Regions from separate parts of the Serinicoccus shuyuelongi genome, predicted to be linked through region 1. Evidence: riboswitches for the same ligand, from Rfam matches in the RefSeq annotation. Region 1 holds a riboswitch; the other holds the start of a gene.
The links. A riboswitch is a leader RNA that binds a small molecule or an ion and turns the genes downstream of it on or off. The one in region 1 is predicted to bind cobalamin.
Positions count from the first base shown of each region.

Region 2: another riboswitch for cobalamin. It lies ahead of ACI3EY_RS01575 (acyl-CoA thioesterase); the one in region 1 lies ahead of ACI3EY_RS07295 (ribonucleoside-diphosphate reductase subunit alpha).

Region 1 covers NZ_JBJFZU010000004.1:197,627-212,655, reverse strand. Annotated here, with positions in the region: gene ACI3EY_RS07310 (DUF6541 family protein) at 1-1,685, shown strand, start outside; gene ACI3EY_RS07305 (hypothetical protein) at 1,770-2,192, opposite strand; gene ACI3EY_RS07300 (ribonucleotide-diphosphate reductase subunit beta) at 2,211-3,263, opposite strand; gene ACI3EY_RS07295 (ribonucleoside-diphosphate reductase subunit alpha) at 3,300-5,984, opposite strand; cobalamin riboswitch at 6,114-6,340, opposite strand; gene ACI3EY_RS07290 (NAD(+) synthase) at 6,490-8,658, shown strand; gene cysI (assimilatory sulfite reductase (NADPH) hemoprotein subunit) at 8,833-10,548, shown strand; gene ACI3EY_RS07280 (phosphoadenylyl-sulfate reductase) at 10,568-11,308, shown strand; gene ACI3EY_RS07275 (assimilatory sulfite reductase (NADPH) flavoprotein subunit) at 11,311-13,113, shown strand; gene ACI3EY_RS07270 (glycerophosphodiester phosphodiesterase) at 13,115-13,900, opposite strand; gene ACI3EY_RS07265 (HAD-IIA family hydrolase) at 13,927-14,745, opposite strand; gene ACI3EY_RS07260 (spermidine synthase) at 14,826-15,029, opposite strand, start outside.
Region 2 covers NZ_JBJFZU010000002.1:284,567-299,595, reverse strand. Annotated here, with positions in the region: gene ACI3EY_RS01595 (helix-turn-helix transcriptional regulator) at 1-556, shown strand, start outside; gene ACI3EY_RS01590 (choice-of-anchor I family protein) at 575-2,353, opposite strand; gene ACI3EY_RS01585 (hypothetical protein) at 2,447-3,145, opposite strand; gene ACI3EY_RS01580 (MFS transporter) at 3,155-4,408, opposite strand; cobalamin riboswitch at 4,475-4,669, shown strand; gene ACI3EY_RS01575 (acyl-CoA thioesterase) at 4,709-5,140, shown strand; gene ACI3EY_RS01570 (homocysteine S-methyltransferase family protein) at 5,165-6,211, shown strand; gene ACI3EY_RS01565 (hypothetical protein) at 6,322-6,588, shown strand; gene ACI3EY_RS01560 (alpha/beta hydrolase) at 6,585-8,825, shown strand; gene ACI3EY_RS01555 (hypothetical protein) at 8,822-9,400, shown strand; gene ACI3EY_RS01550 (hypothetical protein) at 9,503-9,934, opposite strand; gene ACI3EY_RS01545 (class I SAM-dependent methyltransferase) at 10,742-11,431, opposite strand; gene ACI3EY_RS01540 (TraR/DksA family transcriptional regulator) at 11,444-11,797, opposite strand; gene ACI3EY_RS01535 (histone-like nucleoid-structuring protein Lsr2) at 11,975-12,304, shown strand; gene ACI3EY_RS01530 (hypothetical protein) at 12,323-12,733, opposite strand; gene ACI3EY_RS01525 (dihydrofolate reductase family protein) at 12,850-13,515, shown strand; gene arr (NAD(+)--rifampin ADP-ribosyltransferase) at 13,649-14,056, shown strand; gene ACI3EY_RS01515 (cation:proton antiporter) at 14,124-15,029, shown strand, end outside.

The DNA of each region.
Region 1 (15,029 bases):
AGCGGCGGCTGCGGCATACCGAACGGGCGTGGTTGGCCCTGACCTGGGTGGTCGGCGGGGGGACCCTGGCCGCGGCGATGATGACCGGGATGGGCCGGGCCGACCAGCCGCCGCAGGCCTGGGACGCGGTCTTCCACCTGAACGCGCTCTGGTTCGTGCGGGAGACCGGGAACGCCAGCTCCCTCGGCGGGCTGTCCCCGATGTACGCGGACACCGTGGCGCCCTTCTACCCCGCGGTGTGGCACTCGCTGGTGGCGGTGGCGCCCGGGTTCGACGGGGTGACCGAGGCGGCGAACGCCTCCTCGCTGGTGATCGGGTGCGTCATCTGGGTCGCCGGCCTGATCGCGCTGGCCCGGGTGGTCTGGCCGGCCCGGGCGCTACCCTCGATCCTGGTGCCGGTGCTGGCGGCCGGCTTCGTGACCTTCCCGGCGATCGCGGTGTCGATGCTGGCGGTGTGGCCGTTCGCGCTGTCGACGGCCGGCCTGCCCGGAACGATCGCGCTGCTCATCGCCACCCTGCGCGGCGTGCTGAGCTGGCGGATGCACGTGGCCCTCGGGATCGGGCTGGCCTGGGCGCTGCTCGGGGTGGTCCTGGCGCACCCGTCCGGCCTCTTCTCGCTGGCGCTGCTGGCGCTGCCGCTGCTGGCGGTGCTCACCGTGCGCCAGCTGCGGCGGCAGGCCCGGCTCGGCCGTCCGTGGTGGGCCTGGGGTGTCGGTCTGCTGCTGGCGGGTGGGGCCGTCGGGCTGGCGGTGTTCCTGCTGACGTTCCCGCCGGTGCTCTCGATCCTGGACTACGAGCGGGGCGGCCAGGACTCCTACCTGCCGGGCCTCGGGTCGCTGCTCATCGACCACCCGTTGGTGTACGTCTACGAGGTCACCTCGGTGAACCTGGTCGGCACCCTGCTGGTGTGGCTGGGCATCGCCCTGGCGCTGCGCTGGCGGCACGCCCGGTGGCTGATCGTGTCGCTGCTGGCGGCGGTGGCGCTGACGCTGCTCGCGGCCGGACCCGCGGAGCAGCCGCTGCGGGCACTGGCCGGGTTCTGGTACACCCAGCCGTCCCGGATCAACCAGCTGCTGCTCATCCCGGCGATCATGCTCGCCGCCGGGGCGGGCGGCTGGCTGGCCGACAGGGCGGCACGCACCTTCCGGGTGCCGGTGACCGCGGCCGCCGCCGTGCTGGTGGTGGCCCTGGTGGTGCTCACCTCCGGGCTCCGCTGGACCAGCCAGGTGCAGGTGATGGCCTCCACCTACACGACCTACCCGATCGCCTGGGGCAGCATCCTGGAGCCGGCGGAGATCGACATGATCGACCGTGCGGGACAGACGCTGCCCGAGGACGCGGTGGTGCTGGGGGAGGCCGTCGCCGGTTCCCCCTACCTGCTGCACCGGGCCGGCGTGGACGTCGTCTTCCCCCAGCTGAGCCCCATCCCGGGCAGCCCCGAACGGACGGTGCTGGAGCAGGGCTTCGAGCGGTGGCCGAGCGACCCGGAGGTGTGCGAGGCGGTGCGGGCGTTGGGCGTGACCCATGTGTACGCCGACTCCCTCACCTTCGACGACGACCTCAACGCCAAGTGGGAGGAGACCACCCCCGGCCTGCGCAACCTCGACCCCGTCGAGGGCCCGGCCTGGACCAAGGTCGACGAGGGCGGCAGCGCCTCGCTGTGGGAGTTCACCGGCTGCACCTGACCGGGCGTCTCGAACTGCCCGACCGGGCGTCCCCAGTTGCCCGACCGGGCGTCTCGAACTGCCCGACCGGGCGTCCCGAAGTGCCTATCCGGACGTCGCGGCGTGCACCCACCCGACCACGGCCCGCACCTGTGGGTCAGGGTCCGCCCCGAGCCGGTCGCGGAGCTCGACACCGGCCCGCTCGTGCACCGCGACCCACTGACGGACCGACGGGACCGGGTCCACCGCGAGCACCGCCAGCACAGCGTGGGGTGCCCAGGCGTTGCGCGCCAGCGCCACCCGCACGCATACCTCCTCGTCCTGCGCCAGGGTATGCAGCACCTCGGGCGGCGCGTGCGGGTGCGCCGCCGCGCTGGCCCGGATCCCCGGTCGGGGGTCGCGGGCAAGCGCAGCGACCCGGCGCCGCACCGACGCGGTCACCGGCGGTGAGCGGAAGGTCGACACCGGTGCGGTGTCTGCGGCTCCCAGCGCCAGCCGTCGCCGCTGCTCGTCCGTCAGGAAGGTCACGCAGGACATCGGCGGCCCTCAGGAGTCGGCGCGGGCGTTGACCTCGTAGGAGGTGTTGATCGACTCGAAGAAGTTCACCAGCTGCAGCGTGTCGTTCGCGGCCGCCATCCACTTCGCCGGGTTAGCCACGCCGTACTCCGGCTCGAAGCCCAGCTCCTCCAACCGGCGGTCGGCCAGGTAGCGGACGTAGGTGTTGATGTAGTCCGCGTTCAGGCCGAGGATGCCGTTCGGGAGCATGTCCCGGTTGTAGGCCTCCTCCATCTCGACGGCGTCCAGCACCATCTGCCGGATCTCGGCGGCGAACTCCGGCGTCGCGACGTCCGGGTTCTCCTCGAGCACGGTGAGGATGAGGTTGATCCCGAACTTCAGGTGCAGGCTCTCGTCCCGGACGATCCAGTCGATCAGCGAGCCGAAGTTGCGCAGCAGGTTCCGCTGCCGGAAGCTCAGCGCGACCATGAAGCCGGAGTAGAACCAGATCCCCTCCAGGATGACGTTGTAGGCGACCAGGTTCCGGACGAAGTCCTGCTTGCCCTCGGTCGTGCTGATGTCCAGCGTCTGCTCGGTCATCCGCCGGATGAAGGCGACCTCGAACTCCTCCTTGGCCGCCATCGACGGCACCTCGACGTGGCTGTTGTAGGCCTTCTCCCGGTCGATGGGGAAGGTCTCCAGCACGTACTCGAAGCTCATGCAGTGGTTGGCCTCCTCCCACATCTGCTTCGCCAGGTAGAGGTGGCACTCGGCGGCGTTCACATAGGGGTAGACGCCGAACGCGAGCGCCTTGTTGACGAGCAGCTCGTTGGGGTTGAAGTAGCTCATCAGGAAGGTCAGTGCGTGCCGCTCGTCGTCGCTCATCCGCTCGAAGTCGGCCAGGTCCTCACCCAGCTGCACCTCGTTCGGGAACCAGGTGTTGGCCACCGCCTGGTCGTAGAGCTCCATCGCCCAGGGGTAGGTGACGGGCTTGAGCAGCAGACCCTCCCGGATGCCGGTCCCGAGGATCCCGGTCGTCGTCGTGGTCGTGCTCTCGGTCGCGGTCCCGGTGTTGCTGGTGCTGACGGGTGTGTCGGTGGTCATCGGTGTACTTCTCTCAGACGGTCGGGAAGGGGGTGGTCACTGGCAGGAGTCGCACTGCAGGCGCTCCATCGGGTCGATCGGGCACGCCTGCCCGTCGACCTCGTCCACCAGGGGGAGCTCCTCGGCCTGCGGCGGGGGCTCGGGGGCGATCCGCTCCGGGGTATGCGTGGGGGCGGCGGTCGCGGTCGCCGCGCCGAACCCGCGTCGCACCGGTGCGCTCGTCGGGCTCGTCGGGCTCGTCGCAGCCTGAGATCCGGCTACCGCGCCGAACCCGCGTCGCGGTCCCGACGAGCCGGAGCCGACGGAGGACCCGCCGGAGGACGCGGCAGTGGAGGAGGACGCGGGCTGGGCCGCCTTGTTGACCTTGACCGTCGACTGCTCGGCGGTGTGCCGGGGCATCATGTGCAGGTAGTAGGTCGTCTTCACGCCCATCCGCCAGGCCGCGGAGTACAACTCCTGCATCCCACCGACGTCCCGGCTGGCCAGGTAGATGTTGCGGCTGATGGCCTGGTCGATCCACTTCTGCGCCCGGGCCGCCACGTGCAGGAAGGCGTACGGGGAGAGCTGGAAGCTGGTCCGGTAGATCTCCTGCAGGTCCGCGGGGGCACCCTCGACCTTGGACAGGTCGCCCTGGTGGCGCAGCAGGTCCTCGCGCAGGTCCTCCCAGAGGCCGCGCTCGGCCAGGTCGGCGACCAGGTTGCGGTTCACCTCGAGGAACTTGCCGGCGCTGGTGGCGCGGCTGAAGATCTGGCTGAACTGCGGGTCCAGGCCCGGGGTGGTGCCGGCCACCAGGCCGATGGAGGCGGTGGGGGCGATGGCCATCAGGGTGGAGTTGCGGATGCCACCGGCCACCTTCTCCCGCAGCACGTCCCAGTCCATCTCGCTGCGCCGGTCCACCTCCACGGTGAGCCCGCGGTCGGCCTCCAGCAGGTCCAGCGAGTCGACCGGGACCATCCCTTCGCTCCACCGCGAGCCGGCGAAGTTCGGGTAGGCCCCACGCTCGCGGGCCAGGTCCGCGCTGGCGTCGATCGCGTGCCACGAGACGAACTCGACCAGGGAGTCGATGAGGTCGTAGGCCTCGCTCGACTCGTAGGACAGGCCGAACCGCTCCACCACGTCGGTGAAGCCCATGACACCGAGACCCAGGGCCCGGTTGAGCTCGTTGGAACGCTCCGACTCCGGCACCGAGCTGATGGTGATGTCGATCAGGTTGTCCAGCTGGCGGACCGCGAGGCGGGCCGAGTGGGCCAGCCGGTCCCAGTCGATGGTGACCTCACCGGTGCTGTGCCGCCCGTGCACGTGCCGGGAGAGGTTGATCGAGGCCAGGTTGCAGACGGAGACGTTGTCCCGGTCCTGCGGCAGGGTGATCTCGGTGCACAGGTTGGAGGAGTGGATGGTCCCGGTGTTGTGGTTCAGCGCCCGGGTGTTCACCGAGTCCTTCCAGGTCAGCCACGGGTGGCTGGTGGTCTGCAGGGAGATGAGGATGGCCCGCCACTGCTCGCGGGCGCGCACCTTCTTGTGCCGCAGCCGACCGGCCCGTGCCTCGGTGACGTAGTGGGCATACCGGGCGGAGAAGGCGGCGCCGGTCAGCTCGACCAGGTCGGGGGTGGTGAGCGGGTCGAAGAGGTACCACTCATCGTCGGCCTGCACGCGCTTCATGAACTCGTCGCTGATCCAGACCGCGGTGTTGGCGGTGCGGGTGCGGCGGTAGGGGTCGCCGGAGTTCTGCCGCAGGTCCAGGAACTGGGCGAAGTCGAGGTGCCAGTTCTCCATGTAGAAGCACAGCGCACCGAACTTCTTGCCGCCCCGGCTGATCGCCCGCAGCGTGGAGTCGATGGTGTGCATGAACGGGATCGGACCGGTCGAGGTGGTGTTGTTGGACCGGATCGGGCTGCCCTCGCTGCGCAGCTTGCTGACCGACATGCCGATGCCGCCGGTGCCCTTGGTCAACCACATGACGTCGCGCACGCTCTTGCCGATGTGCTCGATGTCGTCCTCCATCTGCATCACGAAGCAGTTGGAGAGCTGGCTGTAGGCGGTGCCGGCGTTGACCAGGGTCGAGCCGGCCGCCAGGTACTCCAGCCGGGACATCGCGTCGTAGAACGCGAGCGCCGCCGCGGTCGGGTCCGCCTCGGTGAGCGAGAGGCCCATGGCGACGCGCATCCAGAAGAACTGCGGCGTCTCCAGGACGGTGCGCGCCGGGTCGGCGTCGTTGAGGGCATACCGGGTGCGCAGGGTCTGGGCGCCGATGTACCGCAGCAGGTCGTCCCGGGCGGGGTCCAGCGCGGTGGCGAGGGCGTCGAGGTCGAAGAGCTCGGCCAGCCGCGGGTCGAGCAGCCCGGAGCGGACGCCGCGGTGCACGAAGCCGGGGAAGTACTGGCGGTGCTTGGCCCGGATGACCTCAGGGTCGTCCTCGCCGAGCAGGTCGCGGGTGTCCCCGAAGACCGCCTTGTACATGGTCTTGACGAGCAGCCGGGCCGCGATCATGTCGTAGGCCGGGTCGTCCTTGACGTTCTGCAGCGCGACCTGGATCACGGACTGGTCCAGCTGCTCGCTGGTGATGCCGTCGAAGAGGGTGATCTCCAGCTCGGACTGCAGCTGGGTGCTGCGCAGGACGGCGTCGTCCAACCCCCGGGCCGCGCTCTCGATCGACCGCGCGATCTCCGCGCCGTCGTAGTCCGCGCGGCTCCCGTCGCGCTTGATGACAGTGGTGCTGACCATCGGCTCACCCCTCGTGAACTCGAACTGCTCGTCGCAGCTCGGGACCAGGGGACTGACGGGGGGAGCGTGGCGGGTATGCCGTCGCCGGGCCCCAGACCTTCCCACGAGGTCACGAGCCACGGATGCCTTCTGGACACCCGTGCACTGGCAGGTCTTCGGACTCACGGGCCGGCCGAGATCCCTCCCGGCTTCCTACTGGTCGCGGCTTCCCACACCCGGGGGTGCAGTGCCGTGGTGCGACGGTCGTTCCCGTTCACCGCTGCGGGGCAGTCCCGGGTTCTCACCGGGTTCCCTCTTACGACGACCACCACGACCCGAGGGTCGCACCGGCCGAACCAGCTGCGTGACCCACTATATACATGCGAATGACACGGATGTAACCCCACATCTAGTAGATCCCATCGAGCGCCGCCCGTGGTTGCTCTCAGTCCCACCGGACGTCGCGAATGGTTGCCCTCACCTCGACCGAGCGTCGCCGATGGTGGCCTCCTGACACACTGGCCCCGTGGACTTCTTCAGCGCCTACGACCAGGGGTTCGCCCGCGTCGCCACCTGCACCCTCCCGGTGGCGATCGCCGACCCGGCCACCAACCTCGCCCGCACCCTGGACCAGGTGCGCGAGTGCGACGGCGAGGGCGTCGCGGTCGCGATCTTCCCCGAGCTGGGGATCACCGGGTATGCCCTGGACGACCTGCTCCTGCAGGACGCCGTCCTCGACGCCACCGAGCAGGCGCTGTGGGACCTGGCCACGGCCAGCGCGGAGCTCAGCCCGCTCATCGTGGTCGGTGCGCCGCTGCGCCACCGCAACCGTGTCTACAACTGCGCGGTGGTGGTGCACCGGGGCGAGATCCTCGGGGTCGCGCCGAAGTCATACCTGCCCAACTACCGCGAGTTCTACGAGAAGAGGCACTTCGCGCCGGGGGTCGGCACCGACGGCCAGACGATCCGGCTCCGGCGGCCCGAGGCAACCACGGGCGACGCCCGGTCGGGCCAGGGGCAACCATTCGCGACGCCCGGTGGGGCTGAGGGCAACCATTCGCGACGCTCGGTGGGGGAGGTGGGGGGGATGGAGCAGCGGAACGACGTGGTGGACGTCCCGTTCGGCCCCGACCTCCTCTTCCGGGTTACCGACGTCCCGGGGCTGGTGCTGCACGTCGAGGTCTGCGAGGACCTGTGGGTGCCGGTGCCGCCCTCGGCCGAGGCGACGCTGGCCGGTGCCACCCTGGTGGCCAACCTCTCCGGCAGCCCGATCACGGTGGGCCGGTCGGCGGAGCGGCACGCGCTGTGCGCCGGGGCGAGCTCGCGGATGTTGTGCGCCTACGCCTACGCGGCCGCGGGGGAGGGGGAGTCCTCGACCGACCTGTCCTGGGACGGGCAGACGATGATCCACGAGCTGGGTCGGCTGCTGGTGGAGTCGGAGCGTTTCGCCCAGGGGGCGCACCGGGCGGTCGCCGACGTGGACCTGATGCGGATCCGGGCGGACCGGGCCCGGCAGGGCTCCTTCGACGACAACGCGCTGGCGCTGGCCGACCGGGTGGGCAGGTTCCGCACCGTCGAGCTGACCCTGGACCCGCCGCGCACCGACATCGGCCTGCGCCGGGTGGTCGACCGGTTCCCGTTCGTCCCGGACGACCCCGAGCTGCTGGCCCAGGACTGCTACGAGACCTTCAGCATCCAGGTGAGCGCCCTCAACCAGCGGCTCGCGCAGATCGGTGACCCGAAGGTCGTCATCGGCATCTCCGGCGGGCTCGACTCGACGCACGCGCTGCTGGTGGCGGCCCGCGCGATGGACCGGGCGGGGCGGCCGCGCACCGACATCCTGGCCTTCACCCTGCCCGGGTTCGCGACCAGCGACCACACCAAGGGCAACGCCGTCGAGCTGGCCGCCTCGCTGGGCGTCACCTTCCAGGAGGTGGACATCACGCCGATGGCCCGGCAGATGCTGCACGACCTGGACCACCCGTTCGCCGACGGTGAGCCGCTCTACGACGTCACCTTCGAGAACGTCCAGGCCGGCCTGCGCACCGACTTCCTCTTCCGCGCGGCGAACCAGCGCGGCGGCATCGTGCTCGGCACCGGTGACCTGTCCGAGCTGGCGCTGGGCTGGTGCACCTACGGGGTCGGCGACCAGATGTCGCACTACACGGTGAACTCCGGGCTGGCCAAGACGCTGATCCAGCACGTCATCCGCTGGGTCGTCGGCGAGGGCCTCTTCGACGGGCGCGCCGGCCGGGTGCTGACCTCCATCCTGGACACCGAGATCACCCCCGAGCTGGTCCCGGCGGGGGAAGACGGGCAGGTGCAGTCCACCCAGGACAAGATCGGGCCCTACGAGCTCCAGGACTTTACCCTGCACCACGTGATCCGGTTCGGTATGCCGCCCAGCCGGGTCGCGTTCCTGGCCTGGCACGCGTGGCACGACGCGGACCGGGGCCCCTGGCCCCCCGGCTTCCCGGAAGAAGGGCGCAACGCCTACGACCTGGCCACCATCCGCCGGTGGCTGGAGCTGTTCCTGCAGCGCTTCTTCGCCTTCTCGCAGTTCAAGAGGTCGGCGCTGCCGAACGGGCCCAAGGTCTCCTCCGGCGGTGCGCTGTCCCCGCGCGGTGACTGGCGTGCCCCCTCGGACGCGAACGCCCGGGTCTGGCTGGCCGAGCTGGAGGCCAACGTCCCCTGACAGGGCCCGGCGGGCGGGTGCGCCCGGGACGCCGTGGGACGCAGTGTGGCCTATGTCATACCCATGCCGTGGAATAGGGGAAACCATAATGATCGCTTACCCTGGCGCAGGCACGTCAGCACCACGGTGCCCGCCGCGACGACCACCACGACCCGAGCGAAAGTCACGCACGCCATGCCCCAGAGCCAGCAGGACGGCCCGCTGATCGTCGACGGTCAGCTGTCCGACAACGAGCGCCTGAAGCGGGAGAGCAACTACCTGCGCGGGACGATCGCCGAGGACCTGCAGGACCAGATCACCGGCGGCTTCGGCCCGGACAACTTCCAGCTGATCCGCTTCCACGGGATGTACCAGCAGGACGACCGGGACATCCGCGCCGAGCGCGCCCAGCAGAAGCTCGAGCCGCTCATCAACGTCATGGTCCGGGCCCGCGTGCCCGGCGGGGTGATGACCCCCGAGCAGTGGCTGGCCGTCGAGGACTGGGCCGAGAAGCACACGCTCTACGGCTCGGTCCGGCTGACGACCCGCCAGACCTTCCAGTTCCACGGGGTGTTCAAGCCGGACATCAAGGACACCCACCAGGCGATCAACGCCGTCGGGATCGACTCCATCGCCACCGCCGGCGACGTCAACCGCAACGTGCTCTGCTCCAGCAACCCGCTGGAGTCGCAGCTGCACGCCGAGGTCCACGAGTGGTCCACCCGGATCTCCGAGCACCTGCTGCCGCGGACCAAGGCCTACGTGGAGATCTTCCTCGACCACGAGCTGGCCCGCACCACCCAGGAGCCGGTGCTGGGCGAGACCTACCTGCCGCGCAAGTTCAAGACGACGGTGTCCCTGCCGCCCGACAACGAGGTCGACGTCAACGCCAACGACCTCAACTTCGTGGGGATCGTCGAGGACGGCGAGCTCGTGGGCTGGAACGTCCTCGTCGGCGGCGGGCTCGCGATGACCCACGGCGACACCAGCACCTACCCCCGGACGGCGGACGACTTCGGGTTCATCCCGCTGGAGGACACCCTGGCCGTGGCCGAGCACGTCGTCACCGTGCAGCGCGACTGGGGCAACCGGGTCAACCGCAAGAACGCCAAGACGAAGTACACCCTGGACCGGGTCGGCTCCGACGTCTTCAAGGCCGAGGTCGAGCGTCGCGCGGGCGCGACCTTCGAGCCCTCCCGTCCCTACGCCTTCACCTCGAGGGGCGACCGGTTCGGCTGGGTCAAGGGGCAGGACGGCACCTGGCACCTCACCCTGTTCATCCTCAACGGGCGCATCCGCGACGAGGAGGACAGGCCGATCAAGACCGGGCTGCGCAAGATCGCCGAGGTCCACCGGGGCCACTTCCGGCTGACCGCCAACCAGAACCTCGTCGTCGCGGCGGTGCCGGCCGCGCAGAAGCGCACGATCGAAAAGATCGCCCGCGAGCACGGCCTCATCGACGAGGCCACGACCTCGCAGCTGCGCAACTCCATGGCCTGCGTGTCCTTCCCCACCTGCCCGCTGGCGATGGCCGAGTCCGAGCGCTTCCTGCCCGGCTTCGTGGCCCAGGTCGAGCAGCTGCTCGTCAAGCACGGGATTCCGGACGAGCACATCGTGCTCCGGGTCGCCGGCTGCCCCAACGGCTGCTCGCGCGCGATGCTCGCCGAGGTCGGGCTCGTCGGCAAGGGCCCCGGGAAGTACAACCTCCACCTCGGCGGGGACCGCATCGGCACCCGGGTGCCGAAGCTCTACCGGGAGAACGTCAGCCCCGAGGTGATCCTCGAGGAGCTGGACCACCTCATCGGCGCCTGGGTCGCCGGCCGCGAGGACGGCGAGGGCTTCGGCGACTTCCTCATCCGCACCGGGGTCGTGGCCAAGGTCACGGTCTCCGCCACCGACTTCTACGCATGACCAGCCGAGAGGACACCCCATGAGCGCTCTCGCCCGCAACGACGGCGTCTGCACCACGCTCCCGCTGCTGCCGCACGACCTCGAGGCCGCCGCGTCCGGGCTCGAGGACCGCAGCGCGCAGGACCGCATCGACTGGGCCCTGCAGCACCTGCCCGGAGGGTATGCCGTGACCTCCAGCTTCGGCGTCCAGTCGGCCGTCATGCTGCACCTGATGACGCGGACCGTGCCGGACCTGCCGGTGCTGCTCTTCGACACCGGCTACCTCTTCCCGGAGACGTACCGCTTCATCGACGAGCTCACCGACCGTCTGGGTCTCAACCTGCACGTCTACCGCTCCGAGCTCTCCCCGGCCTGGCAGGAGGCCAGGTTCGGCCGGCTCTGGGAGCACGGCGCCGAGGGCATCACCGAGTACAACCGGATCAACAAGGTCGAGCCGATGCAGCGCGCGATGAACGAGCTCGGGATCAGCACCTGGTTCAGCGGGCTGCGCCGTGAGCAGTCCACCGGTCGCGCGGACCGGCAGCCGGTGGAGAAGCAGAACGGCAGGGTCAAGGTCCACCCCATCGTCGACTGGAGCAACCGCGACGTGCACCGCTACCTCACCGAGCACGACCTGCCCTACCACCCGCTCTTCCACGAGGGCTACGTCAGCATCGGCGACACGCACACCACCCGGCGCCCCGGAGACGACCTGGACGCCGAGGGCTCGCGCTTCTTCGGCCTCGTCCGTGAGTGCGGCCTGCACGTGGAGCAGGGGTGAGCATGACGACCACCACGTCCCAGCTGCTGGAGACCGCCAGCCCGCTGTCGCCCGAGCAGCACCAGCGCTTCGTCGAGCTGGCCTCCACGCTGACGCCCCTGCAGAAGGTCTGGCTGAGCGGCTACCTCGCCGGCAGCACCGAGGGGGCCCAGCTGCCCGGTCCCACCGCCACGTCGTCGACCGAGGGGGCCACCCTCACCGTCCTCTACGGCTCGCAGACCGGCAACGCCAAGCACGTGGCGAACGACCTCGCCGAGGCCGCCCGGGCCCGCGGCCTCACCGTGTCCGTCACCGACATGGCCGATTACAAGCCCACCCAGCTCAAGTCGGAGACGTTCCTCACGGTCGTCGTCTCCACCCATGGCGAGGGCGACCCGCCGGAGAGCGCCGAGAAGCTGCACCGCTTCCTGGCCTCGAAGAAGGCCCCGGACCTGTCCGGCACCCAGGTGACCGTCCTGGGACTGGGCGACTCCAGCTACGAGTTCTACTGCCAGGCGGCCGTCGACTTCGAGGACCGGCTGCGTGCCCTCGGCGCGAGCGTCGTCGCCGAGCGCCTGCTGCTGGACGTGGACCACGAGGACCACGTGGCCGGGTGGGTGGAGGCGACCCTGGACGTCTTCGAGCCCGAGCTGAACGCCGTCACCCCCGCCGGCGGCACCGTGGTCCAGATGCCCGGGCTCGCGGCGGCACCGACGGCATACTCGCGCCGCAGCCCGTTCCTCGCCGAGATCGGTGAGGTGCAGAAGATCACCGGGCGGATGAGCACCAAGGACGTGCGGCACGTCGAGATCTCGCTGGAGGGGTCGGGGCTGACCTACCGGCCCGGCGACTCCCTCGGGGTGTTCTTCCGCAACGACCCGGAGGCCGTCGACGCCCTGCTCGAGGTCCTGGGCCTGGACGGGACCGAGGAGGTCACCCTCGGCGAGAGCACCGAAGCCCTGCGCGAGGTGCTGCTCGAGGACCTGGAGCTCACCCAGTCCTACCCCGGCTTCGTGCAGCGGTATGCCGAGGCGGCCGCCCTCCCGACCCTGGCGGAGCTGGCGCAGGACAAGGCGGCGCTGCGCACCTTCCTGGAGGAGCGCCAGATCTACGACATCGTGCACGAGCACCCCGCCCGGCTCGGGGCGCAGCAGCTCGTCGACGCCCTGCGCAAGATGCAGCCGCGGCTGTACTCGATCGCCTCCAGCCAGCAGGAGGTGGAGGACGAGGTGCACCTCACGGTCGGCGTCGTCGAGTGGCAGGGCTTCGGCCGGGACCACCTGGGCGGGTGCTCGGGGCACGTGCGTCGCTCCCAGGAGGGGGACCGGGTCAAGGTCTACGTCGAGGCCGGGGACCACTTCCGGCTGCCGCAGGACCCGTCGGTGCCGGTCATCATGGTCGGTCCGGGGACCGGCATCGCGCCCTTCCGCGCCTTCCTCCAGGAGCGGGACGCGCTCGGTGCGGACGGCGACAACTGGCTGATCTTCGGCAACCCGCACTTCACCCAGGACTTCCTCTACCAGGTCGAGATGCAGGGCTACCTGAAGTCCGGGCTGCTGACCCGGATGGACGTCGCCTTCAGCCGGGACCAGGCCGAGAAGGTCTACGTCCAGCACCGGATCACCCAGCACGGCCGTGAGGTCTTCGACTGGCTGGAACGCGGTGCGCACCTCTACGTCTGCGGGGACGCCACCCGGATGGCCAAGGACGTGCACGCCGCCCTGGTCGAGGTCGTCGCCGAGCACGGCCGGATGGACGCCGACGCGGCCGAGGACTACCTGTCCGCGCTGCGCGACGGCAAGCGCTACCAGCGCGACACCTACTAGGTCAGGGGAACCACTGACCGCGCTGGACGAGCACGTCCTTGAGCACGTCCGCGCGGTCGGTCATGATCCCGTCCACCCCGAGGTCCAGCAGCCGGTGCATCTCCTGCGGGTCGTCGATGGTCCACACGTGCACGAACTTGCCGATCTCGTGCGCCGCCGCGACCGACGTGGCGCTGACGATCTCGATGCCGTACTGCTCCGGCGGCACCTGCATCCCGTCCACCCCGCGCAGGGCCCGGGCGCCCACCGAGGCCCGGACCAGCGGCGGGAGCTGCGCCGCGGCACGGAAGGAGGCCACCGCCCGCTGACCCGCGGAGGTGGCGACCGGCCGGGTGAGACGCATCAGCGCGGCCCGGCGGCGGGGGTCGGAGAAGCTGGCCACGCAGACCCGGTCGTGCGCCCGGGTGCGCTCGATGGCCCGCACCAGCGGCAGCACCGCCCCGGGGGTCTTGATGTCGATGTTCACCCGCAGCTCGGGCCACGACCCCAGCAGGTCCTCCAGCTGGGGCACCGGCTCCTGCCCGGCGATCCGGGCCCGGGAGACGTCCCGCCAGGACATCTCGGGGACCACGCCGTGCGCGTCGGTGACCCGGTCCAGCGTCTCGTCGTGCAGGGCGACGACGACCCCGTCCCGGGTGGCGTGCACGTCGGTCTCGACGTACCGGTAGCCCAGCTCGACCGCCGCCTGGAAGGCCGCCATCGAGTTCTCCAGACCGGCGCCGCCGCGGTCGAAACCGCGGTGGGCCATCGGGATCGGGCCGGGGTGGTCCAGGTATGCCGTGCGCACGTCCTGAGCGTACTGGCTGGGAGCCCCTACACCTCGGTCGTCGGGGGCTCGATCACGGACGTGATGGGCTCCTGCGGGACGAGCTCGTGCACGCCCTCGAGGATCTCGTCCGGTCGGAACGGGTAGGTCGACAGGCTCGCGCGGTCGCTGATGCCGGTCATCACCAGCACGGTGTGCAGCCCGGCCTCCATGCCGGCGATGATGTCGGTGTCCATCCGGTCGCCGATCATGCCGGTGGTCTCGCTGTGCGCGCCGATCTTGTTCAGCGCGGACCGGAACATCATCGGGTTCGGCTTGCCGACGATGTACGGCTCGCGGCCGGTGGCCTTGGTGACCAGGGCGCTGATCGCGCCGGTCGCCGGCAGCACGCCGTCCGCGCTGGGACCGGTGGCGTCCGGGTTGGTGGCGATGAAGCGGGCCCCGTTGCGGACCAGCCGGACCGCCGTGGTGATCGCCTCGAAGGAGTACTGCCGGGTCTCGCCGAGGACGACGAAGTCCGGCTCGTGCTCGGTCATCGTGAAGCCCGCCTCGTGCAGGGCGGTGATGATCCCGGCCTGACCGACCACGTACACCGAGCCGCCGGGCTTCTGGTCGGCCAGGAAGTCCGCCGTGGCCAGGGCGCTGGTCCAGATCCGGTGCTCGGGGACCGGCAGCCCGGAGGCGTGCAGGCGGGCGGCGAGGTCGCGCGCCGTGAACATGGAGTTGTTCGTCAGCACCAGGTAGGGGGTATGGGTGTCGTTCCAGTGGTCGATGAGCTCCCGCGCCCCCGGCAGCGGGTGGTTCTCGTGGACGAGCACGCCGTCCATGTCGGTGAGCCAGCAGTCGATGTCCTCGCGGGTACGCACACCGACCAGCGTAGTGCCGCTCCGTTGCGCAGCGTTGCGCCGTGATGACCGGCAGATGTCCGGCATACCTGGAGCAGCCCTCAGCGGAGCCCGAGCCGGCCGGTGTCCGGGGGAGCGGGGGAGGGCTCGCCCACCTCGCCGAACGGCTGGACGCCGGCCCGGCGCGCGGCGGCGGTGACCTCGGCGGCCGGGCGCCACCGGGTCGGGAAGGTGGCCCGGGCCGCGGTCCGGGTCAGGGTGACGTCGTCCAGCGGTGCCGAGGAGCAGACCAGCACCACGTTGCC
Region 2 (15,029 bases), on a different contig from region 1:
AGCCTCACGCCACAGCCTGCAGTGGGCGTTGGAGTCCATGACCGGCGCCGTCGCGTTCGTGCGCGACCCCCACCAGAACCTGCTGGCCACCAACGCCCTGGGACGAGCGTTCTACTCCCCGGTCATCGGCGACAGCGGGCGCACCCCCAACCTTGCCCGCTTCCAGTTCCTGGACCCCACCTCCCGCGACTTCTACCCCGACTGGGACCTGTTCGCCCGGATGTGCGTCGGCATCATGCGGACCGAGGCCGGCCGCGACCCCCACGACCGCGGCCTGCAGGACCTCGTCGGCGAGCTGTCCACCCGCAGCGAGACCTTCCGGCAGCTGTGGGCCGACCATGACGTCCGCGCCCATGGAGCCGGCACCAAACGGTTCCACCACCCGGTGGTCGGTGAGCTCACGCTCGTCTACGAGGAGCTGGCCATCACCGCCGAACCCGGGCTGGCCCTCCTCGTCTACACCGCCGAGCCCGGCTCACCGTCGGCCGAGGGGCTGCGCCTGCTCGCGTCCTGGGCGGCGTCGCAGCCGACCCCGGCCGTCACCGAGACGTCGTGACACCGGGGTCTCCACGCCTCAGCGCAGTTCGCTGACCTCGAAGAACGTGGTCGTGCCGGACACCTCGTTGCCCACGATCACCAGCGGCGACCCGGTCGGCGACTGTGCGGCCGGGACGAAGGCCAGGCCCTCGGCGCCGAGGTCACCCGCGGCAGCCAGCGCCGCGTCGACGTCCTCGGAGTCCTCGACGGAGACCGAGAAGTCCCGGTTGTTGACGTAGGTGACGAAGGACGCGTCCGTCGGGTCGGTCACGTCGTAGACCATCACCCCGCCGATGCGCTCCAGGCCGATGAAGGCGTAGGTCCGGCCGTCGACCTCGCCGAGGACGACGCCCTCGGGCTCGGGGCCCTTGTCGTCGGAACGGCCCTCGAGGTTCGTCTCGGAGTGGTTGGAGTTGAAGTACTCCGGGACCGCCTCGGCGATGACCTCCTCGAACTCGGAACCGGAGTCGAAGACCACGGTGCCCTCGCCGTCGACGATCGAGAAGCCGCGGGTGCCGTAGGTGAACAGCTCGGCGTAGCAGCCGGCGTCCTCGTCGAGGCCCTGGGCCAGGGTGACCGTGAGACGACCGAGGTTCTCGTCCGCCTGCAGCTCCTCCACGCTCATCCCTGCCTGGGCGGCGACGCCGTCGCAGACGGGAGGGATGCCGTCCTCGCCCAGGTCCTTGACCCGCGCCTCCTCGGAGTAGGCGTCGTAGTCACGGGCGTCGCCCTCGTTGGCGGTCACGAGGTAGTCGGTGCCGCGCACCCGGTAGGAGTCGATGGCGTCGGGCAGTCGGAAGCCCTGGACCGGCCACGTCCCGAGAGCGATCCCGCCGTCGCGGTCGGACGGATCGAAGGCGACGTCCCGGCGGTCCACCGTCCCCGGGGGCAGGAGGTCGGTGACGGTCGCGCTGCGGACGTCGACGACGGCCAGCGCGTTGGCCTCCTGCAGGGACACCCACGCGGTGCGACCGTTGTCGGAGACGGTGACGTACTCCGGCTCGAGGTTCTCCGAGACGGGCCGGTCGGGTATGCCGGTACCTGCGTCCTCCCGTCCGCCGAAGACGCGGACCCCCTCGGGCAGGTCCTTGCCCTCGAACGCGTGGAAGTCGGCGGTGCCCACCTTGTCCTGAGTGACCGCACGGGACCCGTGCTGGGCCGATCGGCCGCGGTCGTCCACCTGCTTGGGCAGCTCCACGACGGAGACCGTGCCCTCCGGGTCGAGGCTGTAGTCATCCGTCGGCTCGCCCTCGTTCGCGACGACGGCGCGGTCCCCGCGGGGCGTCAGGGTGACCATGTCGGGCAGGGCACCGACCCGGTATGCCCCCAGGATCTCCGGCTCCTCCTGCCGTACGTCCACGGCGAGGAGCCAGCCGTCGTCGGTCTTCTCCGGCGCCTCCAGGGCGACCACGGCCAGGCCGTCGGGACGCACGGCCACCGAGTTGGCCACCGTCCCCTCGGGCACCACCGACCCGTCGGCGGCCTCGACACCGACCGCCGAGATCTCCGAGACCTTGACCGGGGTGGTCGGGTCAGCGGCGTCCAGCACGTCGACGGTGCCGCTCTGCGCATTCACCACGAGCGTGCGCTGACCGGCGGCGTACCAGGCGACGATCTCGGCGGCGGACTCGTCGAACACGCCGGTCTCGTAGCTGCCGATCGGGTCGAGGGTGAAGGCGGCGTCGTCCGCGGAGTGGCGGACGGGCTCGGCCACCACAGCGGCGACGGCCGGGCTGGCGGCCAATCCCAGGGCGCAGGAGACGACGAGCGCCGAGCGGACGGTGCGGGAGCGGAGGGTACGGAGATTCGGGGTCACCGCCAGGACGCTAGGAAGCGTGGGCAGCCACCGGATGACACCAGGGTGAACGGCATAGGTCCATCGGGTGGGGAGCAGGAGGCCCGGGGTGGCTCACGAGCGCGTGCTGAGCTCCTGCAGCCGGTCGACGATCTCTGCGAGAAGGACGTCACCGTGCGCGCCCATCCTCGTTCCTGCGGAACCGCTCGACGAGTCCAGGTCCAGCCATCGGCCGAAATTGTCCGTCACGGTCACCTCGAGCGTGTCACCTTCCTGGTCACCGACGAGCTGAGCAGCGAACGGCCATCGACTCCGGGATCGGGGCGTCCAGTCCCATCCGCCCATGATCCGCAGCCAGGCCCGGGAGCCGTGCCGCAGGGACGCCGTGCCGTCGTCCGGCTGCCCCGTCGTCCGCCACGCGGACACCTCGGTCAGGTGCGCGGCTGCCCTGGCCGGGTCGACCCAGGGCACGACGCTCGCCCGTCGGTAGAACCCACCTCCGTCACGGTGACCCACCACGACGGAAGATCTCTCGTCCGACCGCGTTTCCCCGGTCTGCTCCGAGGCGTGTTCTTCGCGGTCATCGGCACCGGTGGACGATGACGACTTGTTCGCCAACCGTGTGTTCATCTTCGTGTTCACCCACAGCATCCCCGGCACGAAGATCGCCGCCCAGACGAGGCTGGAGATCACAGCGCTGACCAGGGGGCTTCCCATGAGCATCGAGATTCCGAAGTACACCGCGGCGGCACCGACGAAGAACACCACCAGAACGGCGGCTCTGCCCTTCCGGAAACGTCCCTGCACAGCCATACGAAAACCCTACGCGTCAGATCGGTCGTCCTCCGCGTCGGACATCCGCGCCTGCCGGTACGGAGACACGGTGAGGACGACCGCAGCAAGGGTCAACCCGGCGATCCCGGCCCAGATCGCCGTCCGGTTCCCGTAGCTCGCGGCCAGCCACCCGCTCAGCGGTGCGGCCACGACGATGGTGCCCCAGTTGAGGGAGCGGATCGTCGCGTTCATCCGCGCCCGCAGACGGTCCGGGGTGACGGCGTTGCGGTAGCTGAGGTCCAACGGCCCCTTCAGCCCGCTGGCGGTGCCGTACAGCAGCTGGCCGACGACCAGCAGCACCAGACCGGCCTCCCCGACCGGGGCCAGGGCGACCAGGACGAAGGCCAGCGGCGTCAACCAGTCGGCGAGGCAGGCGATGACGCCGAGGCCGAACCGTTCGGCCAGGAATGGGGTGATCCCGGCGGCGACGACACCGGCCACCCCGGCGCAGGCCAGCGCGAGGCCCACCTGCACCGGGCCCAGCCCCAGGTCGACGGTGGCGTAGAACACGAGCACGGTGAGGATCGCGGAGTTGAAGAAGAACCAGACGTGCAGCGCGACGGCATACGGGGCGAGCACCCGGTGCGTGTAGACGTAGCGGGCGCCCTCGCGCAGGTCACGCCAGATCCGCCTCCTCCCTGCGGGCGGCGGCACGTCCTCGGTGACCCGGATGGTCGACACGAGGACGGCCGAGACCGCATACGTGGCGGCGTTGACGAGGAGAGCCACCGGCGCGGTCACCACCCGCACCAGGACCCCGGCCAGCAGCGGGCCGACGGACTCGGCCGCGGTCATCGACTGCTCGATCCGGGCGTTCGCGCTCGGCAGCAGACGGGTGGGCACCAGCCGGGGCAGGAAGGACTGGTGCGCGGTGATCGAGCACATCGACGCCGCCCCGAGGACGAACATCAGGGCCGCCACCAGCGGGATGGTCAGCAGGTCCAGCACGCCCAGCACCCCGATGGCGCCGAGGGCGAGCGCGCAGGTGGCGTCGGCGGCGACCAGCACGGGTCGCCGCCGCACCCGCTCGATGAGGACACCGACGACGAGGCCGAAGAGCAGCATCGGCAGCTGCTGCGCGGACCGGACGATGCCGAGGTCCACCTGGTCGGCGTCCAGGGTCTGGATCAGCAGCAGCTGCAGGGCCAGGCCCGAGGTGAAGATCCCCAACCACTTGACGGTGTCCGAGAGCCAGAGCCGGGCGAACGGCGGGTAGCTGATGACTCCCCGTCCGCTGCTCACACGCCGACCCTAGGCCAGGCCCGCCCGGTGAACCGTGGGCACCGACACCATGACGCGCGGCGTCGCCTACCATCGCGGTGTCGAGGTCCTTCCGCCAGCGGAAGGCCAAGAGGGAAGCCGGTGAAGATCCGGCGCTGCCCCCGCAACTGTGAGCGGTGAGCCGCCCCCAACATGTGTCACTGACCGGGAGTCCGGTCGGGAAGGCCCGGGGAACGGCATCGACCCGCGAGCCAGGAGACCTGCCTCGGCCGTGTCGATCCGCCCGGCGGGGTGCCCGGGCCAGAGCGGAAGCAGGCTCCCATGTGGGAACGACCAGAACAACCACCCGCCATCCGCGTCACCGCCATGCCGGCGCACACCAACATGTACGGCGACATCTTCGGTGGGTGGCTGATGAGCCAGATGGACCTCGCGGCGTCCTCCGTCGCCTCCCGGCACGCCCGCGGCCGAGCCGTCACGGTGGCGGTCGACGGCATGTCCTTCCACCAGGCGGTGGTCGTGGGCGACGAGGTCTCGGTGTATGCCGACCTCACCGAGGTGGGACGCACCTCGATGAAGGTCTCCGTCCAGGCCTGGGCCCGTGAGCGGCACGAGGGCGAGCCGGCCCTGGTGACCCGCGCGGCCTACACCTTCGTGGCGGTGGGGGCGGACCGGCGCCCACGACCGGTGCCCCCGCTGACCGGACCTCCCGCTGAGGCCGCACCGCCCAGCGCATCCCTCGCCCGCACCTGACCGACCCGACCCTTGGAGACAGACATGACATCGACCACCTTCACCGAGCGCCTGGACCAGGGCACCGTGCTCTGCGCGGAGGGCTTCCTCTTCGAGCTGGAACGGCGCGGCTACCTCAGCGCCGGCGAGTTCGTTCCCGAGGTCGCGCTCGAGCACCCGGACGCGCTGCGGCAGCTGCACCTGGACTTCCAGCGGGCCGGATCGGACGTCGTGGAGGCGTTCACCTACAACGGCCACCGGGAGAAGATGCGGGTGATCGGCAAGGAGGATCTGCTCGAGCCGCTCAACCGGTCGGCGCTGCAGATCGCCCGCGAGGTCGCCGACCGGCGACCAGGTGACCTGATGGCCGGCAACATCTCCAACAGCAACATCTGGGACCCGGCCGACACCGCACGCCAGGGCGAGGTCCGCGCCATGTTCGAGGAGATGGTCGGCTGGGCCGTCGAGGAGGGCGCTGACCTGATCGTCGGCGAGACCTTCTACTACGCCGGGGAGGCGCTGGCGGCGCTCGAGGTGGCCAAGGCCTCCGGTCTGCCCGTCGTCATCACGCTGGCGCCGATGGCCTTCGAGGAGATGGCCGATCAGGTCGGCATCGTCGAGACCTGCCAACGGCTGGAGCAGGCGGGCGCGGACGTGGTCGGGATGAACTGCTTCCGCGGCCCGTCGACCATGCTGCCCTGGCTGCGTCAGATCCGGGAGGCGGTCTCCTGCCACGTGGGCGCGCTGCCGATCCCGTACCGGACCACGGACGAGGAGCCCACGTTCTTCAACCTCGGTGACGAGCGTGCCGTGGTCCCCTCCCCGCACGGCCGGACGTTCCCGACCGCCCTGGACCCCCTCGCGTGCAACCGCTACGAGATCGGGGCCTTCGCCCGGGAGGCGCACGCCCTGGGCATCACCTACCTGGGTGTCTGCTGCGGCGCCTCGCCCATGCTGGTCCGTGAGGTGGCTGAGGCGGTGGGCCGCACCACCGAGGCCAGCCGCTACTCCGAGCGCATGCAGAACCACTTCATGTACGGCAGCAGCACCCGGTTGCCGGAGCACATCGTCGCGCTCGGCGACCGCGCCTGACCACCCCCGCCGGTGACCCTCCCGCGCGAGGGTCACCGGCATACACCCTGGTCACGGGGCCGGGACCAGGTTAGGTTGGGTGCAGGTCGACGTCATCGGAAGGGGAGGGTATGCCGCACGCCGACATCGAGGCCACCCGCGCCGCCGCGCAGCGCCTGGGCGAGGGGGCCGACGCGCTGGCGACGGGGCGCGGCGAGATCAGCGTCGCGCCGGTGACGCAGCAGCTGACCGGCAGCAGGACCGCGGACCTGCTGGCGCCGGTGCAGACGCAGGCACGGCTGCGGATCAGCGACGCGGGGCAGGAGCTGAGCACCCTCGGCACGGCGTTGGACACCCTCGCCGACAACGTGGCGGCCGCCACCGGGGAGTCGCCGTGAGCCTGGGCATCGACCCCTGGATGGTCAGCGACGCCGAGCCGGTGCGCACCGCCGGGGGCACCCTGACCAGCGCGGCGGACCTGGTCTCCCAGGAGCGGGCCACCGTGCGCACCACCCTCGGGCAGGCGGCGACCGCGCTCGGGTGGGAGGGCCGGCTGACGGACCGTGCAGAGGAGACCAGCTCGGGCTCGCAGGACGCGTTCCGCACCCTGGAGCAGGACCTGGACGCCGGCGGCCGCGCCCTCGTCGACCTGGCCGACGCGATGACCGTGCACGGCGCCACGCTGCGGACGATCCAGTCCGACTGGGACACGCTGCAGGGCGACAGGCCGCAGACCGAAGTGCGCGGGGACCTCGGCGAGCAGGTCGAGGTCACCGACTACGAGGAGCTGCGGCGGCAGGAACAGGCGCTGCGGGACCGCGCCCAGGCCCCGATGGAGGACCTGCGGACCGCGGACCGGGCCTGCCACGGCAGCCTGGTCGCGGTGGAGAGCTCCCTGCGGGCGCTGGTGCCGCACGGCTCCTCCTCGACGTTCACCCGGTCGCTGGTCCCGGCCGACGCCTGGGGGGTCTTCCGGGGGCACGGCGTGGTCGACTCCCGTGCGGAGGAGGGGCTGCTCGGTGAGCTGCCGGACCCTCCGACCGCGCAGGACATCCGCTCGCTGCTGGACCAGCTGGACCCTGGCCGGGTGGAGGCCTTCCTGGCCCGGCACCCGGGTCTGCTCACCGTGCTGGCGCAGGACTACGCCCCGGAGGACGTCGACGACCCTGTGCTCTCCGGGCTCTGGGACGCGGTGGGCGACCTCGACGCCGACGGCATGGTCGCCGACCCCGCAGCCATCGAGGACATCCGCAGCTACTGGGGTGAGCTGACGCCGGTCGAGCAGCGCCGGATGCGTCTGCTCTACCCCGCGTTCATCGGCCGGCTGGACGGCATACCGGTGGAGCACCGGGCCGGAGCCAACCGGGTGCTGATCCAGAGCGCGATCGACGCCGAGGAGGCGCGGCTGGCCGTCCTGGAGTCGATGCCGGACAACGACGACGTCCGGGAGGACGTCACCGACCGGCTGTCGGGCATCTACCCGGACTGGCTGGCCGACCTGGTCGTCGACGGGTTGACGCACGACGAGGCCCAGACCCTGCTGACCGACTTCCGCCTGCGCGACCAGGAGCTGGCCCGGTCGCGTGCCCGGCTGGGGTTCTACCAGGAGCTGCTCGAGCCGCAGCCTGCCACCCGCAGCAGGTTCGCCGACGTCACCGACGACGCCGGGGTGATCCTGCCCGCGGACGCCCGCGCGGTGCTGCTCTTCGACCCTCGCGGGGACGGGCGCTTCGCGGAGTGGCACGGGGAGTTCGACAGCGAGAACGTCGCGGTCTTCGTGCCAGGTACCACGACGGACATGTCGAACATCGGGAGCTACGCCGACCGCATCCTCACCCTGGCCGACGAACAGGACACCAGCTCGATCACCTGGATGGGGACCGACCTGCCCAACGCGGTGGCCGGCGACGCCACCCAGACCCGCTACTCGGAGGACGGTGGCCAGGCGCTGCTGCGCTTCGTCGAGGGTCTCGGTATGTCGGAGCGCACCGTCACCGCGGTCGGGCACTCCGCGGGGGGCGGCATCGTCGGGTTCGCCGACGTCTTCGGTATGGACGTGGACCGGACCCTGCTCATCGCCCCGTCGGGATCGGGGTTGGGGCTGCACCGGCCGATGCCGTTCCCGATGGACCCGTGGGGCGCGGAACCGACCACCCCGTCGGAGTACCCACCGCAGACCTGGGACGGTGAGGCCCGGGACGTGCAGCGCTTCACCCAGACCGCCCCCGGGGACAGCATCCACCTGGCCCAACGGTCCGAGGACGTGCGCTGGTGGGTCGGACTGCCGGAGGACTGGGGGCACGGCGACGACCCCAACTCCTCCGACCAGTTCATCCGGCTGGAGACCGGCCGCTTCGACGACGGCACCCTGCTGGAGGGGTTCGGGTCGCACAGCCACGTCGTGGAGCCCGGGACGGACGCCTGGCGCAACTTCATCGGTGTCGTCACGGGAGGCGACGTCATCCCCTACCAGGAGGAGGGCTTCTGGCTGGGTCGTGACAACGTGTACGACGATGCCGACTACCCCGGGACCGACCCGGTGCCGATCGAGGAGCTGATGTCCGTGTGGGACCTGGAGCAGCCGATGATCATGGCCCCGGGTCCCCTGGAGGGCAGCTTCGGGGATCCCCCGTGAGGCGCCACGGCGCGGCGCTGGTCCTGCTCGCCGGGCTCCTCGGCGGCTGCGCCCTCACCGGGGGCCCGGACCAGGAGAGCACCACCCCGGCCGGCCCCACCACCGAAGGAGCGAGCGTGAGCGAACGAGTCGACGAGGCCACCGCGCGAGAGCAGGCGCCGCGGGTGCGGGCGATCCTGCAGGACCTGTGGGACCAGTTCGACCTGGAGGACAAGCCGCCCCTGGACGAGGAGGCGGGGGACGGTGGGGACACCCGGATGTGCACGCTCGACGTCGACGACCACATCACCGCCTGGGCGGAGCGTGCCGGGCTGCGGGTGTCTCAGGGGGAGGACGTCGAGCTCGAGGAGGAGCAGGCCCAGCTGGTCCGGGCCTGGCTCGACGACAACGGGTGGGAGCGGATCGACAGCCCGGCCCCGGACAGCTCCACGGTGACCTACCACCGCGACGAGGAGGGGTTCACCGTGACCGTCGCTCCCCAGGACGACGCCCGGGTCTTCCTCGACGTTTCGTCACCCTGCTACGACGAGCAGGGCCAGCGCGTGGCGGGCACGACCTCCAGTCCGGACGCCTGAGAGCACCCCACCAGCGAGTGCGGTCACCTTAGCGGGACCTTCATCGCGCTATAGGGCGATGAAGGTCCGGCTACCCCGACCGCACTCCGGGTGGAGGGGCGTTCAGGACCGCGCGTTGTGCTCGCGGAACAGCTCCGCAGCAGTGCCGAGATCCGGGGGCAGGTCGGGCATGCCGAGGCCCCGCATCACGTCGGCGTATCCGCCGTCGGCCGTCTCCACGAGGACCGCTATCGGATAGTGCACGAGCGACTCATCACTGCCACGACCGTTGCTCAGCAGGAAGAGGGAGTCCCGCCCCTCGACGACGCCGGGTCGACAGGGCTCGGCCTGCAGATCGACCGCCACGGCCACCATGTCGATGGACCCGCCCACCTGGGCACCGAGGTCGTCGGTGATGGCGACGGTCCATTCGTCGGCTCCTGCCGGGGCGCCCTTGCTCGGTGCGCGTGTGCTGCGTTCGGCGACGCCGACGACGACCACCTCCGTGTCGATGAGGGCTTCCTCGACCCTTCGGTAGATGGGCCCGTCTGCCATGCACGTGCCGAGCGTCTCGGTCGGCGGCCCCTGCCCGGCGTCGGTCTCCGTCCGCTCTCCGCAGGCAGTGAGCGAGAGAACCCCGATCACCGCCATTTCCACCACGCGGTGCTTCCGCATGACCTCCGACCTCCTGCTCTGAGGGGTATGCCGCGAACGCGGGCCTCGTTGCTCGGACGCGCCACCACCGCCGTCGTTCCATCGGGTCCCTCACGACCGAGGCGCCACCGGGGGAACGGTGGGCGAGTTCCACCCGTCCGAGTGTCATGCCTGCCCGTCAGCACGCCGCCGTGGCGGTGGCGGCGCTCCTCCTCACGATCGGTGACCGGGCACCTGCTGACGCCGCCTGTGCGGGCCCCCAGACGGAGGTCATCCCCATGGTGGCCGCACCGGGGGACACCGTGACCGTCCGTGGCACGGCGTTCGGCACCGAGTGCAACGATGCCGGGTCTCACACCGAGGACGGTTTCCTCGGGCCTCCCGCCACCGACATCACCGTCACCTTCCAGCAGGAATCCCGGACGTGGCTGGTCGCTCGGGGCGACGCCCACGACGACGAGGGCAGGACCTTCACCGCCGTCGTCGAGGTTCCCCGAGACGCCCTGCTCGGGACGGTCACCGTCGTCACCGAGCCACCGTCATACTCCGAGAACCGCCCGCCCGGGGGGACCGGCGACCCACCCACGACCTTCGTCGTGATGGGTCAGGCGCTCCCGTCCACCGTCGGCGACGTGTCGGCCGTCACCTTTCTACCCCCGCCACCTGCACTGCTCGCGGTGCGCGATCGCCTTTCCCGGATCTTTTCCCTCACGGACGTTCGAGAGCGAAGAACAGGAAGCACAGGAACGCCTCTCCCCGCATCGGTGGCAACAACGCTGCCGGGGTGCCCGGGGCCGGCGGCGGCTCGCTGAGGGTCGTGATTCGGAAGCCCGCCGTGGTGAACGCGTCCACCATGGCGTGCAGCGGGCGGTGCCAGAACGTGAGCTCCGTGGTCCGACCGTCGAACGTGTACTCCTCGGAGTACTCGGTCACCGCGAAGTAGTCGGCCTTCGGGTATTCGATCGGGTAGGCACCCGGATGGTTGACCGAGACGAGCAGGCGTCCGCCGGGACGCAGCACCCGCCGCAGCTCGGAGAGCGCCACCGACCAGTCCTGCAGGTAGTGCAGGACGAGGGAGGCGACGACCACGTCGAAGGCGGCATCCTCGAACGGCAGGGGCGCACCGAGGTCCGCGACCCGCAGGTCGACCTCCTCACCGAGGCGCCCTCGTGCCAGGTCGACCATGGCCGCACTCGCATCGACACCGCTGACGTGGGCACCGCGCGCCAGCAACTCCGCGGACAGCGGCCCGGAACCGCAGCCCGCGTCCAGGATCCGCAGGCCCGTGACGTCGCCGGCCAGCCGCAGCATCTCGGGACGTTCGTACCAGGCGTTGAACAGGTTGGACTCGTTCTCCGTGGAGTATGCGTCCGCGAAGCCGTCGTAGTCATCGGTCACCCGTGAACCTTCTCACCTCGTGGGTCGTGCGCTCGCGTGCGGCACGCACGTCACGGCGGTGGGCCGCGCCTCCAGCCTGGCCGGGTCGATCGGCTCACCACACACGTCGCACCGGCCGTAGCTCCCCTCCGCGACCCGTCGCTGCGCCGCCTCGACGTCCTGCAGGTGGGCACGGGCCTGGTCGGTCATCGCTGCCAGCTGGGCGCGCTCGTAGGCGATGGTCTGACCCTCGGGGTCGTGCTCGTCATCGGCGTTGGAGTCGCGAGACGCGTCGACGAGGGCGGCCATGTCATGGGTGAGCCGTGCAAGATGCGTGGTCAGGGCCTCGTGCTCGGCGACCAGACGAGCCGCAGGGTCGCTCGTCAAAGCCTCATTGTCGGAGTCGGCAGGCGTGGGCATGGTGTGATCTCAACCTCTGTCCGGGACCCACCATTCCGGGTGGGCGTCAGGTGATGCGACAGATTGGCGCTGAACAGACCTTTCACCCTTTAGAATGTGGTTTCTTCTTCTCTCCAAGGTGTAGGAGCCACAATGGTGCAAAAGGTGAAGACCATCCTTGTCTCGGACCTCTCGGGAAATGAGCTCGGCCAGGACGGGCAGACCGTCAAGTTCGGCTTTCTCGGTGCGGACTACGAGATCGACCTCTCCCAGGACGAGGCCGATGAGTTCGCGAACGTGCTGCAGACCTACGTCAAGGCAGGGCGTCGTGTCGGTGGTCGCCGCCAGTCCGGCAGCGCCCCCACCACCCGTCGCGACCCCTCCCAGACCAAGGCGATCAAGTCCTGGCTCGACGAGCAGGGTCTCGACTACCCCAAGCGTGGCCGCCTGCCCCAGGACCTCATCGACCGGTGGGAGAGCGCCCACCAGCGCTGAGCCCACGCGGGACGTGCCTCATCCGTCGCGGCGGGCACGCCAGGCGGACAAGCCCACCACGGCTGCGGTCGGCGTCCAGATCGCCCGCTCCGGCAGGGACGGCGACACAGCGTTCATCACGGTGGCGATACCCATCAGCCCGGCAACCCCGGTCAGGAGGTGCCGACGCAGCCGCACCGGCGTGCGCGGGCTCGCCACCGTCACCGCCAGCCCGGCGTAGAGGGGCACCGCCCCGGCGCTGATGCGTCGGAGTCGGTAGGGCAGGACGCCGGGATGTCCACCCCCGTAGCTCGCCCGACCCCACGGGGCACCGGCGGCGAGCCCGAGCTGGAAGATCGCGAGCGCCCCCAGCCCCGCGGCGGTGACCCACCGCTCCGGCGACCGGTGTCGGGTCGCCGACCATCTCCGTCCTGCTCGCGCACCGCTCATAGGGCCCATCATGGCCGATCCGCGACAGGGGCGGCGCGATCGAGCAGGAACCGATGAGTATGCCCTCCGACCCGGGTCAGTGACACCAGAACGACCCCGCCTGTGCAGGAGCACCGATGTCACGCACCCTGATCCACAACCTGTCCATCTCGCTCGACGGCTTCGCGACCGGTGAGCCCCAGTCCGCCGAGGCCCCCTTCGGGCATGCGGGGCAACGTCTGCACGAGTGGGTGTTCGCCACCCGGTTCTGGGCGCTCCAGACCTCCTCGGACGACGCTACGGACGTCGGTGGGTCCGTCGGCGTCGACGACGCGTTCGCCGGACGTCACGGCCTCGGTGTCGGGGCCGAGATCATGGGCGCTCACAAGTTCGGTCCGCCGGGGTGGCAGGACGACCCTGACTGGCGGGGGTGGTGGGGACCGGACCCGCCGTTCCACACCCCGACCTTCGTGCTGACCCACCACCGGCGACCCCCGATGGTGATGGAGGGTGGGACCACGTTCCACTTCCTCGACGCCTCGCCCACCGAGGCCCTGGCCACCGCCCGGGCGGCGGCCGGCGGCCTCGACGTCAGGATCGGGGGCGGCCCCACCGTGGTGCGCGACTTCCTCGCCGCACGGCTCGTCGATCATGCGCACCTGGTCCAGGTGCCGGTCGTGCTCGGCCGCGGCGTCCGACTCTGGGACGGCCTGGAAGGACTGGAGGACGACTACACGGTCGAGGCGGTCGCCTCGCCCAGCGGCGTCACCCACCTCACCCTCACCCTCCGGAGCGACACGTGACCGCGCAGCCGAGGTGGAAGCCCGGCTGGAGGGAAATAGCGCTACGAATGACTCCCGTGCCCGTGCGTCGGGCGGACCGGTGAGCGACGACCCCGGTGGGCGGGCGCCGGTCACCCTCGACAGCTGCGACCACGTGCAGGGTCCGTTCTTCCACGGCACCCGGTCCGCCGTCCCGCTGGGCACCGAGCTGGTCCCCGGCCGGCCGTCCAACTTCCAGGCCGGCCGGGTCTCGAACAACATCTACTTCAGCGCGCTCCTGGACACCGCCGTCTGGGGCGCAGAGCTGCCCGGGGCCCTCGTCGGCAGCCGGGAACGCGGTCACATCTACGTCGTCGAGGTCACCGGCCCGTTCGAGGACGACCCGAACGTGACCGACAAGCGGTTCCCGGGGAACCCCACCGCGTCCTACCGGACCCGGCACCCGCTGCGGGTCGTCGACGAGGTGCACGACTGGCAGGGCCACGACCCCGAGGTGCTGCAGGGGATGCTCTCCCACCTGGCACAGCTGCGGGAGCAGGGTCTGGACGTCATCGAGGACTAGCCGTCCTCACCACCTCGGGGGACCTCGCCGCGCGGCGCGGGGCCCCCGACGGTGCGACACTGGCGCCATGAGCGTCGACGCCGTCTTCCTGCTGGGGGGACTGACGCTCCTGGTCGCGGTGATCCTGCCGACCATCCTGGCGCGGGCGTGGCTGTCGGCCCCGGTCGTGCTCATCAGCCTCGGCTGCCTGATCGGCCTGATGCCTCTGCCGAACGGTTTCGTGCTCGACCCGGTGGACCAGCGGGACACGATCGAGCACGTCACCGAGCTGACCGTGCTGCTCGCGCTGATGGGCGTGGGCCTGGCCCTGGACCGGCCGCTGTCGTTGCGCCGTCCTTCCGGCTGGCCGACCTGGTCCGCGACGTGGAAGCTGCTGGCCATCGCCATGCCGTTGACCATCGCCGGGGTCTTCCTGGTGGGCTGGTGGGGGCTCGGTCTGGCGGCGGCCCCGGCGCTGCTGCTGGCCGCAGCCCTGGCACCCACCGACCCCGTCCTCGCCGCCGACGTGCAGGTGGAGGGCCCCCGCACCCGGGCGTCCCGGTCCACCGACGACGACGCCGAGGGCGCCGGTGAGGACGAGGGCGAGCAGGAGGTCAGCGAGAAGGACGAGGTCCGGTTCGCCCTCACCTCCGAGGCGGGGCTGAACGACGGTCTCGCCTTCCCCTTCGTGTATGCCGCGATCTTCCTCGCGACGACGGGTCCGGTGGCGGAGTGGGGCCTGCACTGGGTCGCCTGGGAGCTCGTCGGCAAGGTCGCCATCGGGGTGCTCGTCGGTCTGCTGGTGGGTTGGGGCCTGGCCCGGGTCGCCTTCCGCGCCTCCGGCCTGGCCGCCCGCGGCGAGGTGCTGCTCGGGCTGGCCGCGATGCTGACGGCCTACGGCGCGGCCGAGGTCGCCCAGGGCTACGGCTTCCTGTCGGTCTTCACCGCGGCCATGGCCATCCGGGCGGCGGCGCGGACCCACGAGTTCCACGAG